One region of the Streptomyces sp. NPDC087215 genome, then DNA from elsewhere that is predicted to be linked to it. Evidence: riboswitches for the same ligand, from Rfam matches in the RefSeq annotation. Region 1 holds a riboswitch; each other region holds the start of a gene.
What was found. A riboswitch is a leader RNA that binds a small molecule or an ion and turns the genes downstream of it on or off. The one in region 1 is predicted to bind cyclic di-AMP.
Positions count from the first base shown of each region.

Region 2: linked by a shared signal. The riboswitch ahead of ACIO92_RS31265 (transglycosylase family protein) and the one ahead of ACIO92_RS02675 (peptidoglycan DD-metalloendopeptidase family protein) in region 1 are both predicted to bind cyclic di-AMP.
Region 3: linked by a shared signal. The riboswitch ahead of ACIO92_RS09495 (M23 family metallopeptidase) and the one ahead of ACIO92_RS02675 (peptidoglycan DD-metalloendopeptidase family protein) in region 1 are both predicted to bind cyclic di-AMP.

Region 1 covers NZ_JBIUZD010000001.1:640,021-643,839, forward strand. Annotated here, with positions in the region: gene ACIO92_RS02670 (SGNH/GDSL hydrolase family protein) at 1-548, opposite strand, end outside; gene ACIO92_RS02675 (peptidoglycan DD-metalloendopeptidase family protein) at 702-1,679, opposite strand; cyclic di-AMP (ydaO/yuaA leader) riboswitch at 1,684-1,839, opposite strand; gene ACIO92_RS02680 (tyrosine-protein phosphatase) at 2,234-3,055, shown strand; gene ACIO92_RS02685 (DUF6126 family protein) at 3,170-3,325, opposite strand; gene ACIO92_RS02690 (XRE family transcriptional regulator) at 3,358-3,819, opposite strand, start outside.
Region 2 covers NZ_JBIUZD010000019.1:100,066-103,884, forward strand. Annotated here, with positions in the region: gene eno (phosphopyruvate hydratase) at 1-320, opposite strand, end outside; gene ACIO92_RS31265 (transglycosylase family protein) at 960-1,685, opposite strand; cyclic di-AMP (ydaO/yuaA leader) riboswitch at 1,689-1,860, opposite strand; gene ACIO92_RS31270 (transglycosylase family protein) at 2,119-3,174, opposite strand; gene ACIO92_RS31275 (cytochrome P450) at 3,282-3,819, opposite strand, start outside.
Region 3 covers NZ_JBIUZD010000003.1:22,385-26,203, reverse strand. Annotated here, with positions in the region: gene ACIO92_RS09500 (PP2C family protein-serine/threonine phosphatase) at 1-924, shown strand, start outside; cyclic di-AMP (ydaO/yuaA leader) riboswitch at 1,126-1,271, shown strand; gene ACIO92_RS09495 (M23 family metallopeptidase) at 1,283-2,401, shown strand; gene ACIO92_RS09490 (aldo/keto reductase) at 2,528-3,472, shown strand; gene ACIO92_RS09485 (PrsW family intramembrane metalloprotease) at 3,648-3,819, opposite strand, start outside.

The DNA.
Region 1 (3,819 bases):
CGGTCGTCGTCCCAGGCGCGCCGGTCCTGCACGGACCGCAGCGACCACAGGTCGAGGACCGGGCAGTCGTAGCGGTCGGCGATGGACCGGACATGGGCGGTGTACGTGGCGATCTTGCCGCGCAGGTGCTTGAGCACGGGGACGTCACGGGTGTCGAAGCCGGTGGTCACCATGACGGTGCCGACGGCGGAGGTCAGGTCGGCGACGGCGCGCTCGAAGCGCTCGGCGACGTCGTCGGGGTCCGTGCCGGGGCGGATGATGTCGTTGCCACCGGCGCAGAAGGTCACCAGGTCGGGGGCGAGTTCCCTCGCCCGGGGAACCTGTTCCGCCACGATCTGGTCGAGGAGGCGCCCGCGTACGGCCAGGTTGGCGTAGCGGAAGGCCTCGTGCTCCGGCAGCTGGTCGGCGAGCAGTACCGCGAAGCGGTCCGCCCAGCCGAGGTACGTCCCGTCGGGTCCGGGGTCTCCGACGCCCTCGGTGAAGCTGTCACCGATCGCCGCGTACGACCCGAATGCGTTCTTGTCTGTTGATCTCGAATCGTCTGCCACGGGTGGACATCCTTCCCTTTCGGATGTGACCTACGCGACCGTAAGGAGGGGTTGACGCCGGGTGACATATGACACCGATAAAGAAATTGCCAAGCCGGAATACGCCGGAGGCCCGGCACGCACGGGTGCCGGGCCTTCGGTGGGGCGGGTGCGTCAGACGGAGACGCCGTGCTGGCGGAGGTAGGCCAGCGGATCGACGTCGGAGCCGTAGCCCGGCGAGGTCCGGATCTCGAAGTGGAGGTGGGGTCCGGTGGAATTGCCGGTGGAGCCGGAGAGGCCGATCTGCTGTCCGCCGGAGACCGCCTGGCCCGCCGAGACGGCGAGCGAGGAGAGGTGGGCGTACTGCGAGTAGTTGCCGTCGGCGTGCTGGATGACGACCTCGTTGCCGTAGGAGCCGCTCCAGCCCGCCGAGACGACCGTGCCCGCGCCGACGGCGCGGACGGTGGTGCCGGAGGAGGCGATGAAGTCGACACCGGTGTGGTAACCGGAGGACCACATGGAGCCGGAGGCGCGGTACGGGGTGGAGAAGCCGCCGCTGACGGGCTTGACCCAGCCGGAGGAGGAGGCCGAGGAGCCGGAGGACTGCGTCGTGGACGAGCCGGAGTCCGGGGTGGTGGCCTGGGCGGCCGGGCGCTCGGAGCTCCGGGTGGTGTGCGTGGAGTCGCCGGAGTCCTGGGCGGCGGGGGCCTTGCGCTCGGTCTTCGGGGCGGCCGTGGCGGGGCTCTTCGGGGCGGCGGCGGGAGCGGTGCTCCTGGCGCCGAGGGTGAGCTTCATGCCGGGCAGGATGAACGAGGGGTTCTCGCCGACGACCTGGCGGTTGTCCGCGTAGAGCCGCTGCCAGCCACCGGTGAGGTGGTGCTCGGCGGCGATCTTCGAGAGGTGGTCGCCAGGGACGACGGCGTACGTCCTCGGCGCGGCCGGGGCCGCGACCGGCGCCGCGGCGGGCGCCTTGGCCTGGGCGGCGACGGTGACGGTCCGCGCGGGGGCGGCCGGGGCCGTCTGCTCGGCGGCGTGGGCACCGGTGGCGCCGAGGAGCGGGAGGGCGACGACGGCGCCTCCCGTACCGGCGGCGGCGATGCCCCGGGTGAGGGAGTTGTTCCTGGGACGGCGGTGCTTACCCTTCGCGGGCATGGCGAATTCCTCTCCGGCGCCTGCGAGGTGAGCTGTCGGGTTCGGACGGGAGATGTCCGGCCGCGCTCTCGCGCGACTTCACCCCGAGCCGTCCTGCGTCGCGGGACCGGCGTACTTCCTGGGTCCCCCGCTCCTGCCACGCATGGGATGAGTGGAATTCCGGACGGTGGCAGGATTCGGCGGTCCGACCGGATTGACGGTGACGCTAGACGAGCGTTTCGGCGCGAACAAGCCGATGCTTTATCAGTTCGGCGTCCGCTCGCTCCCGGGCCCGGAATTCCGGTCACCCTGCGTGGATGACACTTCTTCGACTCCCTTTTTCCGTAAGGCGATTGCGTCGCGGCCCCGGGCACGATCCGTCACTTCTATGACGCTGCTCACGCTCCGATTCCCATCTCATCTGCAATCAGGGCGTGTTATCCGGAAGGTGTGAATACGGACAGATCGCCCATTCCTAGCCAGGGGGGTGCGCCCCGTTCGTCCTGCCTGGATGATTGGCTCTTGGAATCGGCCCCGTGCCGTACCCCCGAACGCCGAATTCTCCAGGAGCATCCGTGACGCAGCAGCTGCCGCAGGTCCCGCCCGCCGAAGCGAACGAGCCCGAGCTGGCCGAGGTCCGCAACTTCCGGGACGTGGGCGGCCTGCCGACGACGGACGGGCGCGCGGTGCGCCCCGGCCGTCTGTTCCGCAGCGGCCACCTCGCCCACGCGACCGAGGAGGACGCCGCCTTCCTCGCCTCGCTGGACCTGCACACCGTCTTCGACTTCCGCAACCAGGCCGACGTGCGCATCGAGGGGGCGGACGTCGAGCTTCCGGGCGTGCGCAACGTGAACATACCCCTGAACGACCCGGCCGAGGGCAAGGAGTTCTGGCGGCTGGTGCGGGACGGGGACATAGCCCAGCTGCGGGAGATCCTCGGTGGGGACAAGGCCGCCGACCGGATGGCCGATTCCTATCGGAAGATGGTGGTCGAGCGCACCGCCGACCACAGCCGCATCCTGCACGCGCTCGCGGAGAACAGCGTCCCCGCCCTGATGCACTGCGCGGCGGGCAAGGACCGCGCCGGGCTCTCGATCGCGATCACCCTGCTCGCCCTCGGGGTCGAGCGCTCGGCGATCGAGGCCGACTACGTGAAGTCGAACGACCCGCACCGCCGCTACAAGGTGAGCCGCAGCTCCACCGCGTCCGACGCCATGTCGCCCGAGGTGATGGAGCTGCTGAGCCCGCTGTTCGACGCGCGGGTGGAGTATCTGCGGGGCGCCTTCGAGACGATCGAGGAGACCTGGGGCTCGGTGGACACCTACCTCGCCGAGGGCCTCAAGCTGACCCCGGAGACCCTCGGGCGGCTGCGGGAGCGTCTGCTCACCGAGGTCTGAGCCGGACCGTCCGGGCCGCGCCGATCTCTGCGGAGCGCGGCCCCGGCGAACCCGTACGGGGTCCGGTCTCACCGCCCGCCCGCGCGTCGGGCCCACCGCCCCTCGCCGTCCGCGCTACTGGTTCTGCCCGCCCAGCATGAAGAGCAGATACAGGAAGCCGGCGAAGAGGTGGCCCGCCACCAGGTACGCGAAGAGGCGGAGCACCAGGCCCTTGGGGAACTTGCCCTCACCGCGCTCCTCGCCGGTGACCGGTGCGTGCTTCTCGGACATGTCGAACCTTTCGGAGGAAGGGTCAGGCGGGGTCAGCGACGGTGCGGAGTTCCGTCGCCGAGGCACAGCTCGGCGACGGGGCTCTGCATCAGGGTGTGGACGAAGAGCAGCTCGGCCCCGCTGGAGGTCGCGGCGCCGATGCGGTGCGGGGTGAGCGAGTCGAAGTGCGCGCTGTCCCCGGGATCGAGGACGTGGACGGCTTCGCCGAGCGCGAGCCGCACCCGGCCCTCCAGGACGTGGATCCACTCCTCACCGGGGTGGACCCGCACGATGTCCGCCCGGGTGGCGTACGGCACGTGGACCCGCAGGCACTGGAGGGCGCGCCCGGCGCTGCCCGCCTGCCGGTAGATCCAGCCGTCCGCCTCGACGGGCTCGGAACGTCCGGCGCGGACCACGGGGTCCCGTTCGGGGGGTGTCTCCCCCAGCAGCTCGGAGACCGTCGTACCGTAGATGCGGGAGAGGGCGAGGAGCATGGGCAGCGAGGGCTGCCGGTT
Region 2 (3,819 bases), on a different contig from region 1:
GACGACTTGTCCGGGGTGGCGTCCAGGTCGAACATGGCCTGGTCGATCAGGCGCTGCTCGGTGGCGTCGTAGCCGACGAGCTCCGGGCCGATCTGCTCGATCACGGCGAGGACGGCCTTCTCGACGCCCTTGCCCTGGTAGCGGTTGGGGTCACCGTCGCGAAGCTCGAGGGCCTCGAACGCACCGGTGGAGGCTCCGGACGGAACAGCAGCACGGCCGGTGCTGCCGTCGTCGAGGCCGACCTCGACCTCGACGGTGGGGTTGCCTCGGGAGTCCAGGATTTCCCGGGCTACGACGACGTCGATGGACGGCACGAGCATCTCCTTATGGGATGTGACGCTGGATGTGACGCAAGGTCGGCGCAGGGTCGGCTTGGCCTTGCGTCAAGAGCCTAACCGGCTCGGCGGCTCCGGCCAGCCGGGCGCCCGCCCCCTGGGACGAAAAAGGGCCCAAGGACATGCATTCAGGGGCGAAAGACCCCGGATCTACTGGACAGTAACCAAGAAGTCCTCCCGAAACCGCCGGGGAGACCCTTCTCGGGGCGCGAGGAGGGGGCTCCGCCCGTGGGCGGGGAATCCGGGAGGGAAGGGGAGTCCGTACGTGGCGGGACCCCTCCCGGAGCGGGGAGGGAGCGCGTACGCGGCGGGGACCCCGCCCCCGGTGGGGCGACCACTCGTGACGGGGGCCGGGAGAGGGAAGGGGAGTCCCGCCCGTGGCGGCGAGTCCGCCCGCGCCCGTGTCTCCGTCCGTGGCCGCGCCCGTGTCTCCGTCCGTGACCCGCGCCCGCGATCTCCGCGCGGCCCGCGCGTGGAACTCCGCAGGAGGAGAGGAGCGGGAGACCTCGGACGGCGGAAACCCCGGACCGGCGCGCACGGGGGGAGGCGCGCCGGGCCGGGGTGGTCACCGCGGGAGGGTCGTCGGTGCCGTACGGGTCGCGGGACCCGTACGGACCGCCGGGCTCACTTGAGGTGGAGCTGCTGGCCCGGGTAGATCAGGTCGGCGTGGTCGACGACGTCCTTGTTCAGCTCGAAGAGCTTGGCCCAGCCGCCCTTGACGCCGTGCGCCTGGGCGATGCTGCTGAGGGTGTCGCCGGTCACGACCTTGTACTCGCCGTCGCCCTTCTCGACCTTCTTGCCGGTCGGGGTGGTGACGGTCGCCTTCGGCGCGGCCTGCTGCTGCGCGGCCTTCTTCGGGGCCTGGCGCTGCTCGCTGCGGGTCGTCGGCTGCTCGGCCGACCGCTGCTGCGTCGGCTGCTGCTTCGGCTGCTGGGTGACGGTCTTGGGGGCGCTCTCGGCGGCGCCGCCGTCGTAGGAGGCACGGGAGAGGCCCACGCCGCAGCTCGGCCACGCGCCCTTGCCCTGGCCCGCGAGGACCTTCTCGGCGATGGCGATCTGCTGGGACTTCGACGCCTGGTTGGCGGTCGAGGCGTAGGCGGTGCCGCCGTACGCGGCCCAGGTGGAGGCCGCGAACTGGAGGCCGCCGTAGTAGCCGTTGCCCGTGTTGATGGACCAGTTGCCGCCGGACTCGCACTGGGCGACGCGGTCCCACTCGGCGACCGTGGCGGCCGAGGCGGTGCCCGCGGTCATCAGCGGGGCGGCGACGGCGACACCGGTGACGCCGACGAGCGTGACGACCTGGGTGGCCTTGGAGGGACGGCGGTGTTTGCCCTTACCGGAAAACAGCATGGAGATTCTCCTCACCGACGCCTGCGAGGTGAGCTGTCGGGTTCGGGCCAATGAGTTGCCCGGCCGCGTGTCCCAGCACGCGGCTTCACCCCAAGCCGGTCGTCGGCCGTCTCTCAACGGCCGGGTCCGGCACTTACCTTGGGTCCCCCGCTCCTGCCTTCGGCGCTTGCGCGACGACTGTTCCCGACGGCCGACGGCAGGATTCGGCGTTTCGGTCGACGGGGCCCGCGGTGGCGAGCGGTGACGACCGTAGACACAGACCCACCGGAAGTTCAAAGAGGCGAATGACGGACATTCCGACCCTCCTTGCCTTCCGGCGGGGGGTGTTTGCGCAGGTGGGAGGCGACAGGAGCAAAGTTTGCGGGTGTGACACGCCAGTTGGGGCGAAGAGACCCATGTCTCACTTGCCCAGAACCGGACATATGACCCCGAATCACTCCGCCTGTGCGACCGGACTCTCCGTCAGGTCAAGGCTCTGACCAGGGAGGATGAGGTCCGGGTCGGTGCCGACCGTCTTCCGGTTGGCGTCATAGAGCGCGGTCCAGCCTCCGGGCAGCTCGTTCTGCTGCGCGATGTCGGACAGGCTGTCGCCCGCCTTCACCGTGTACGCGCCCGAAGTGCCCTGACTGTCCGTTCCGCCCGAATTCTTGGCGGCGTCGGCCAAGGGCTTCGCCGCGGTCTCCTCGGAGAGGCCGTCACCGGGCGCCGCGTGGCGACCCGTTTCGGCGGAGTCGCCCGGCTTCCCGGTCCCCTCCGGAGCCGCGTCGCCCCGGTGCTTGCCGGACCCCGTCGACGGGGCACCGGTCGTCGGCTCACCGGACGTGCCCGGTGCGACGGACCCGCCGGGCGTGGTGGTGGCGGGATCGGGGGCGCCCGGGGAGACGGGGGCCGTCGGGCCGACCGGCGCGCCCGTCACCGGCGCGCCCGTCGAGGGCGTGGCGGGACTCGTGGGCGCCGAGGTGGCGGTGCGCGCCTCGGCGGTCCGTCCGGCCGCGCCCCGGGCCGCCTCCGCCGCACCGGAGGAGGGCGGACCCGTCGTACGGTTCGACTCGGCGACGGGGCCGCCGGAGGGCTTGGGGAGGTCCGCCGGGCCCGGGTCCACCTTCGGCCGGGCGCCGTCGTTGACGAGTCCCGCGATCGGCGCGCAGGTGGCCCACGCGGTGGAACCCTTGGCGAGGGCCTTCTCGGCCACCGCTATCTGCTGGGCGCGGCTGGCCAGGTCGGGGCTGGGCGCGTAGGCGAGACCGCCGTGCCGCTCCCAGCTGTCCTGGGTGAACTGGAGGCCGCCGTAGAGGCCGTTGCCGAGGTTGGCGCTCCACTGGCCGCCGGACTCGCACTCGGCGACCCGGTCCCAGGTGGCGGCGTCGGCGGCGGACGCCGAGCCGGTGGCGAGCAGGGGCAGCGCCATGGCGGACCCGGTCACCCCCGCGGCGACGACGATGGCGGGGGCCTGACGGGGGCGGCGGTGTCGTCCGTTCCCGGAACGCATAGGAGCGCCTTTCGCGTGACAACTGGGGTGGTCGAACTGAGTTGTCGGGGAACGTAGCCGTATTCGAACGCTCATCACAAGTCGATGCACCCGCGATCACGCGAAGATCACATTTCTGACACCTCGTCAGATCCATGGAGGGGGACGGCCGGGGAGAACTCCACCGGAAGGGTGCGCAGCCCCCGCATGATGAGCCCGCCGCGCCACCGCAGTTCGGCCGGATCGGCGGCGAGCCGCAGGTCCGGGAGGCGGGTCAGCAGGGTCGCCAGGGCCGTCTGCCCTTCGAGCCGGGCGAGCGGCGCGCCCAGGCAGTAGTGGATGCCGTGCCCGTATCCGAGGTGCTGGTTGTCGCGCCGGGCGAGGTCGAGGACGTCCGGCCCGTCGAAGCGCTCGGGGTCCCGGTCGGCGGCGGCGAGGACCACGAGCACCGGGTCGCCCGCCGGGATCTCCTGCCCGCCGATCGTCAGCGGGCGGGTCGCGTACCGCCAGGTGGCCATCTCCACCGGCCCGTCGTACCGCAGCAGTTCCTCGATCCCGGTCTCCAGGAGTCCGGTCTCCCCGGCGGCGATCGAGTCCTGGAGCCGGGCGCGCTGCTCCGGATGCCGGAGCAGCGCGTACAGTCCGTTGCCCACCAGATTGACGGTG
Region 3 (3,819 bases), on a different contig from region 1:
CCGGCCCTCACCGAGACCCTGACCGTCGCCACGGTCTCCGCGCTCGCCCTCCTCATCAACCGGGTCGTGCGCCGCAGCGGCGAGCGGCTCGCCTCGGCGCGGGTCATCGCCGAGACCGTGCAGCGGGCCGTGCTCCCGACGCCCGCCGAGCGGATCGGAGGACTCCAGTGCGCGGCCCGGTACGAGGCGGCGCACGCGGGCGCGTTCATCGGCGGCGACCTGTACGCCGTCCAGGACACCCCCTACGGGGTGCGGCTGGTGGTGGGGGACGTCCGTGGCAAGGGGCTGGAGGCGGTCGAGGCCGTCGCCGTGATCATCGGGGCCTTCCGGGAGGCGGCCGAGCAGGAACGGAACCTGGAGGGCGTGGCCCGCCGTCTCGAAGGGGCGCTGGCCCGGGAGGGCATCCGGAGAGAGGGCATCGACGCCTTCGAGGGGTTCACCACCGCCGTCCTCGCCGAGATCCCGCGCGGGGACGGCGGAGGCACCTTCGACGGTTTCGTACGGACGGTCAACCGGGGGCATCCGCCGCCGCTGCTGCTGCACGGGGACGGGCGCCTCGACCTCCTGGAGCCGTCCGAGCCCGCGCTGCCCCTCGGCATGGGCGATCTGGCGAGTTGGCCCGACCGGGCCGAGGCGCGGCCCTTCCCGCCGGGCGCGACCCTGCTCTTCCACACCGACGGCCTCTCGGAGGCGCGGAACGCGGAGGGCGTCTTCTACGACCCGGGGGCGCGCCTGCTGGGCCGGATCTTCCCGGGCCCCGAGGAACTCCTCGACGCGCTGGTGGACGACGTACGCCTGCACACGGGCGGCGGATCGACGGACGACATGGCCCTGCTCGCGGTGAGCCGCCCGGCGGCGGGGCAGCCGGCGAGGCGGCGGACGATACCGGTGGTGCCGCCGGGCAGACCCGGTCACCGGCTGTAGTCACCGGGTGTCGCTGCGATAACAATTGACATAACGTCAGATCTCGTCGCCCGTGCCGGTCTCCACCGAAGCGCGGCCAACTCGCCCGATTCCCCCTCATTCCTGTTAATGATCAAGAGGGACAGCTTGGAATCGAGCACCCCTGTCTATTAACGTTCGATAACGCAGCGCGGTCGTCCCAGCCGTCGCAAGAGGCGGCACCGTGCGCACGCGCCGAATCCCGAAAGGGAACCGGGGAACCACCACTTGGGGTGAATCGGGCCCTTCGCACCCGTGCGACCGGCCCGTAGGAGACCTTCCTGCTCCGAACCCGTCAGCTAACCCGGTAGGCGAGAAGGAAGGAAAGGAGCGCGCCCCCGTGGCGTCCCACACTCCCGTACCCGAAACCCCCTTCGACGCCTTCGGCGGTGGCTCGGCTCCCGCCGCCCCCGGGACCGAGTGGAACCCGACCGAGGACACCCTCCGCGCCCAGAACCGCTCCGGCGGCCGGCACCGGGTCGTCAAGCAGCGCTCCAACTTCGCCCGTTCCTCCACGGTCCTCGGCGTCGGCGTCATCGCCGCGGTCGGCGCGGGCGGCCTCGCCACCGCGCAGGAGAAGCCGAAGGTCGCGATATCCCTGCCGGACCTCCCGGACGCCCACGACCTCCCCCTCGTCGGCGACCTCCTCCCCGAGGAGGACCACGAGACGGTCCCCGTCGCCCGTGCCAACCCGCACCCGCTGACCGCCTCCTACGCCTCCCTCGACGAGAAGCCGGGCGCCACCACCGCCGTACGGGCCGAGCGGACCGTCACGGCCGCGAGCGCCACCGGCGACGCGGGCGAGGCCCTGCGCGCCCGCATCCTCCAGCAGGCCGAACAGCAGCAGGTCTCCGCCGTCGCCGCCGAGAAGGCCGCAGTGGAGAAGGCGGCGGCCGAGAAGGCGGCGGCGGAGGCGCAGACCAAGGCCGAGGCCGCGAAGAAGGCGGTCGCCGAGGCGGAGGCGAAGGCCAGGGCGAAGGCGGAGGCGGAGGCGAAGGCCGAGGCGGAAGCCGCCGCCAAGGCCAAGGAGGAGGCCGAGCGCCTCGCCCGGCTCGCCGCGAGCTACTCGCTGCCGGTCTCCTCGTACACCCTCACCGCCACCTACATGCAGTCCGGCTCGATGTGGTCCTCCGGCCAGCACACCGGCCTCGACTTCGCCGCCCCCACCGGGACCCCGGTCAAGGCGGTGCACGGCGGCACCATCAAGTCGGCGGGCTGGTCCGGCTCGTACGGCTACCGGATCGTCCTGGAACTGCCCGACGGCAGCGAGGTCTGGTACTGCCACCTCTCGTCCATGACGGTCGGTGCGGGCCAGTCCGTCGGCACCGGCGAGACCATCGGCCGCGTCGGCGCCACCGGCAACGTCACCGGCGCCCACCTCCACATGGAGGTCCACACCCCCGGCGGCGCGGGCGTCGACCCGGCCTCCTGGCTCCGCTCCAAGGGCCTGTCGCTCTGACCGCGCCCCCGTCCCGGAACGCTCCGGGACGGGACCGGGTCCTCCCCTACGGGCCGGAGCCCTCCCTTACGGGGCCCACCCTGATGGGGCCGGAATACTCCGGGCGAAGCGGAAGTTGAGCGTCCCATGACTTCTCTCCGCCCGCTGGGCAGTTCCGACCTGCGCGTCTTCCCGCTCGCCCTCGGCGGCAACGTCTTCGGCTGGACCGCCGACGAAGCGCAGTCCTTCGCGGTCCTCGACGCCTACGCGGCGGCGGGCGGCAACTTCGTCGACTCGGCCGACGCCTACTCCGCCTGGGCCGAAGGCAACGAGGGCGGCGAGTCCGAGACGGTCATCGGCCGCTGGCTCGCCTCCCGGGGCAACCGCGACGACATCGTCGTCGCCACCAAGGTCGGCGCCCACCCGCGCTTCAAGGGCCTCTCCGCGACCACCATCAAGGCGGGCGCCGAGGCGTCCCTGCGCCGCCTCGGCACCGACCGCGTCGACCTCTACTACACCCACTTCGACGACGAGACGGTCCCCGTGGAGGAGATCGTCACCGCTCTCGACCAGCTCGTGAAGGAGGGCAAGGTGCGGGCCGTCGCCGCCTCCAACATCTCCCCGGAGCGGCTGCGCGCCTCCCTCGACTTCGCCGAGTCCGAGGGCCTCACCCGGTACGTGGCCCTCCAGCCGCACTACAACCTGGTCTCCCGCGACACCTACGAGGGCCCCCTCCTGGAGACCGTCGAGCGGGCCGGGCTCTCCGCCGTCCCGTACTACGGCCTCGCCGCGGGCTTCCTCACCGGCAAGTACCGCCCCGGCGCCGCCGTCGACAGCGTCCGCGCCACCGGGGCGGCCGGGCACCTGGACACCGAGCGCGGCCGGGCCGTCCTCTCCGCGCTCGACACCGTCGCCGGGGCGCACGGCGCCGAACCGGCCACCGTCGCCCTCGCCTGGCTCGCCGCCCGCCCGACCGTCGCCGCCCCGATCGCCTCGGCGCGGACCGTCGAGCAGGTCCCGGCGCTGGTGGCCGCGGCCGGGCTCACCCTCTCGGAGGCCGAGCTGAAGCTGCTCACGGAGGCGTCCGTCTGACCGGACGCGCGGAAGCCCCCGGCCCGGCGTTCCACCGGACCGGGGGCTTCCGCGTACCCCCGTCGGAACGGGGCACGTGCCGTACCCCGTTCCGTCGTCCCCCCAAGGTACGCGTGGCCGGAACCCGGCGGTCCGTCCCAGCGGGCGGGGACGTCCCGGGACGGGGGACGGGCGGTCAGCCCCGGTACGGGTTGTAGCCGTCGTAGTCCAGGTACTGCGGCGGCGACCAGGCCCGGCCGGTCGCCCGCGCCGCGTGGGTGAGCGCCGGGGACGCGATCTGCCGCCGTTGCCAGAGGTGATGGAGCAGCTCCTGCTCGCGGGCGGCGAAATCGGGTTCGGCCGCCCCC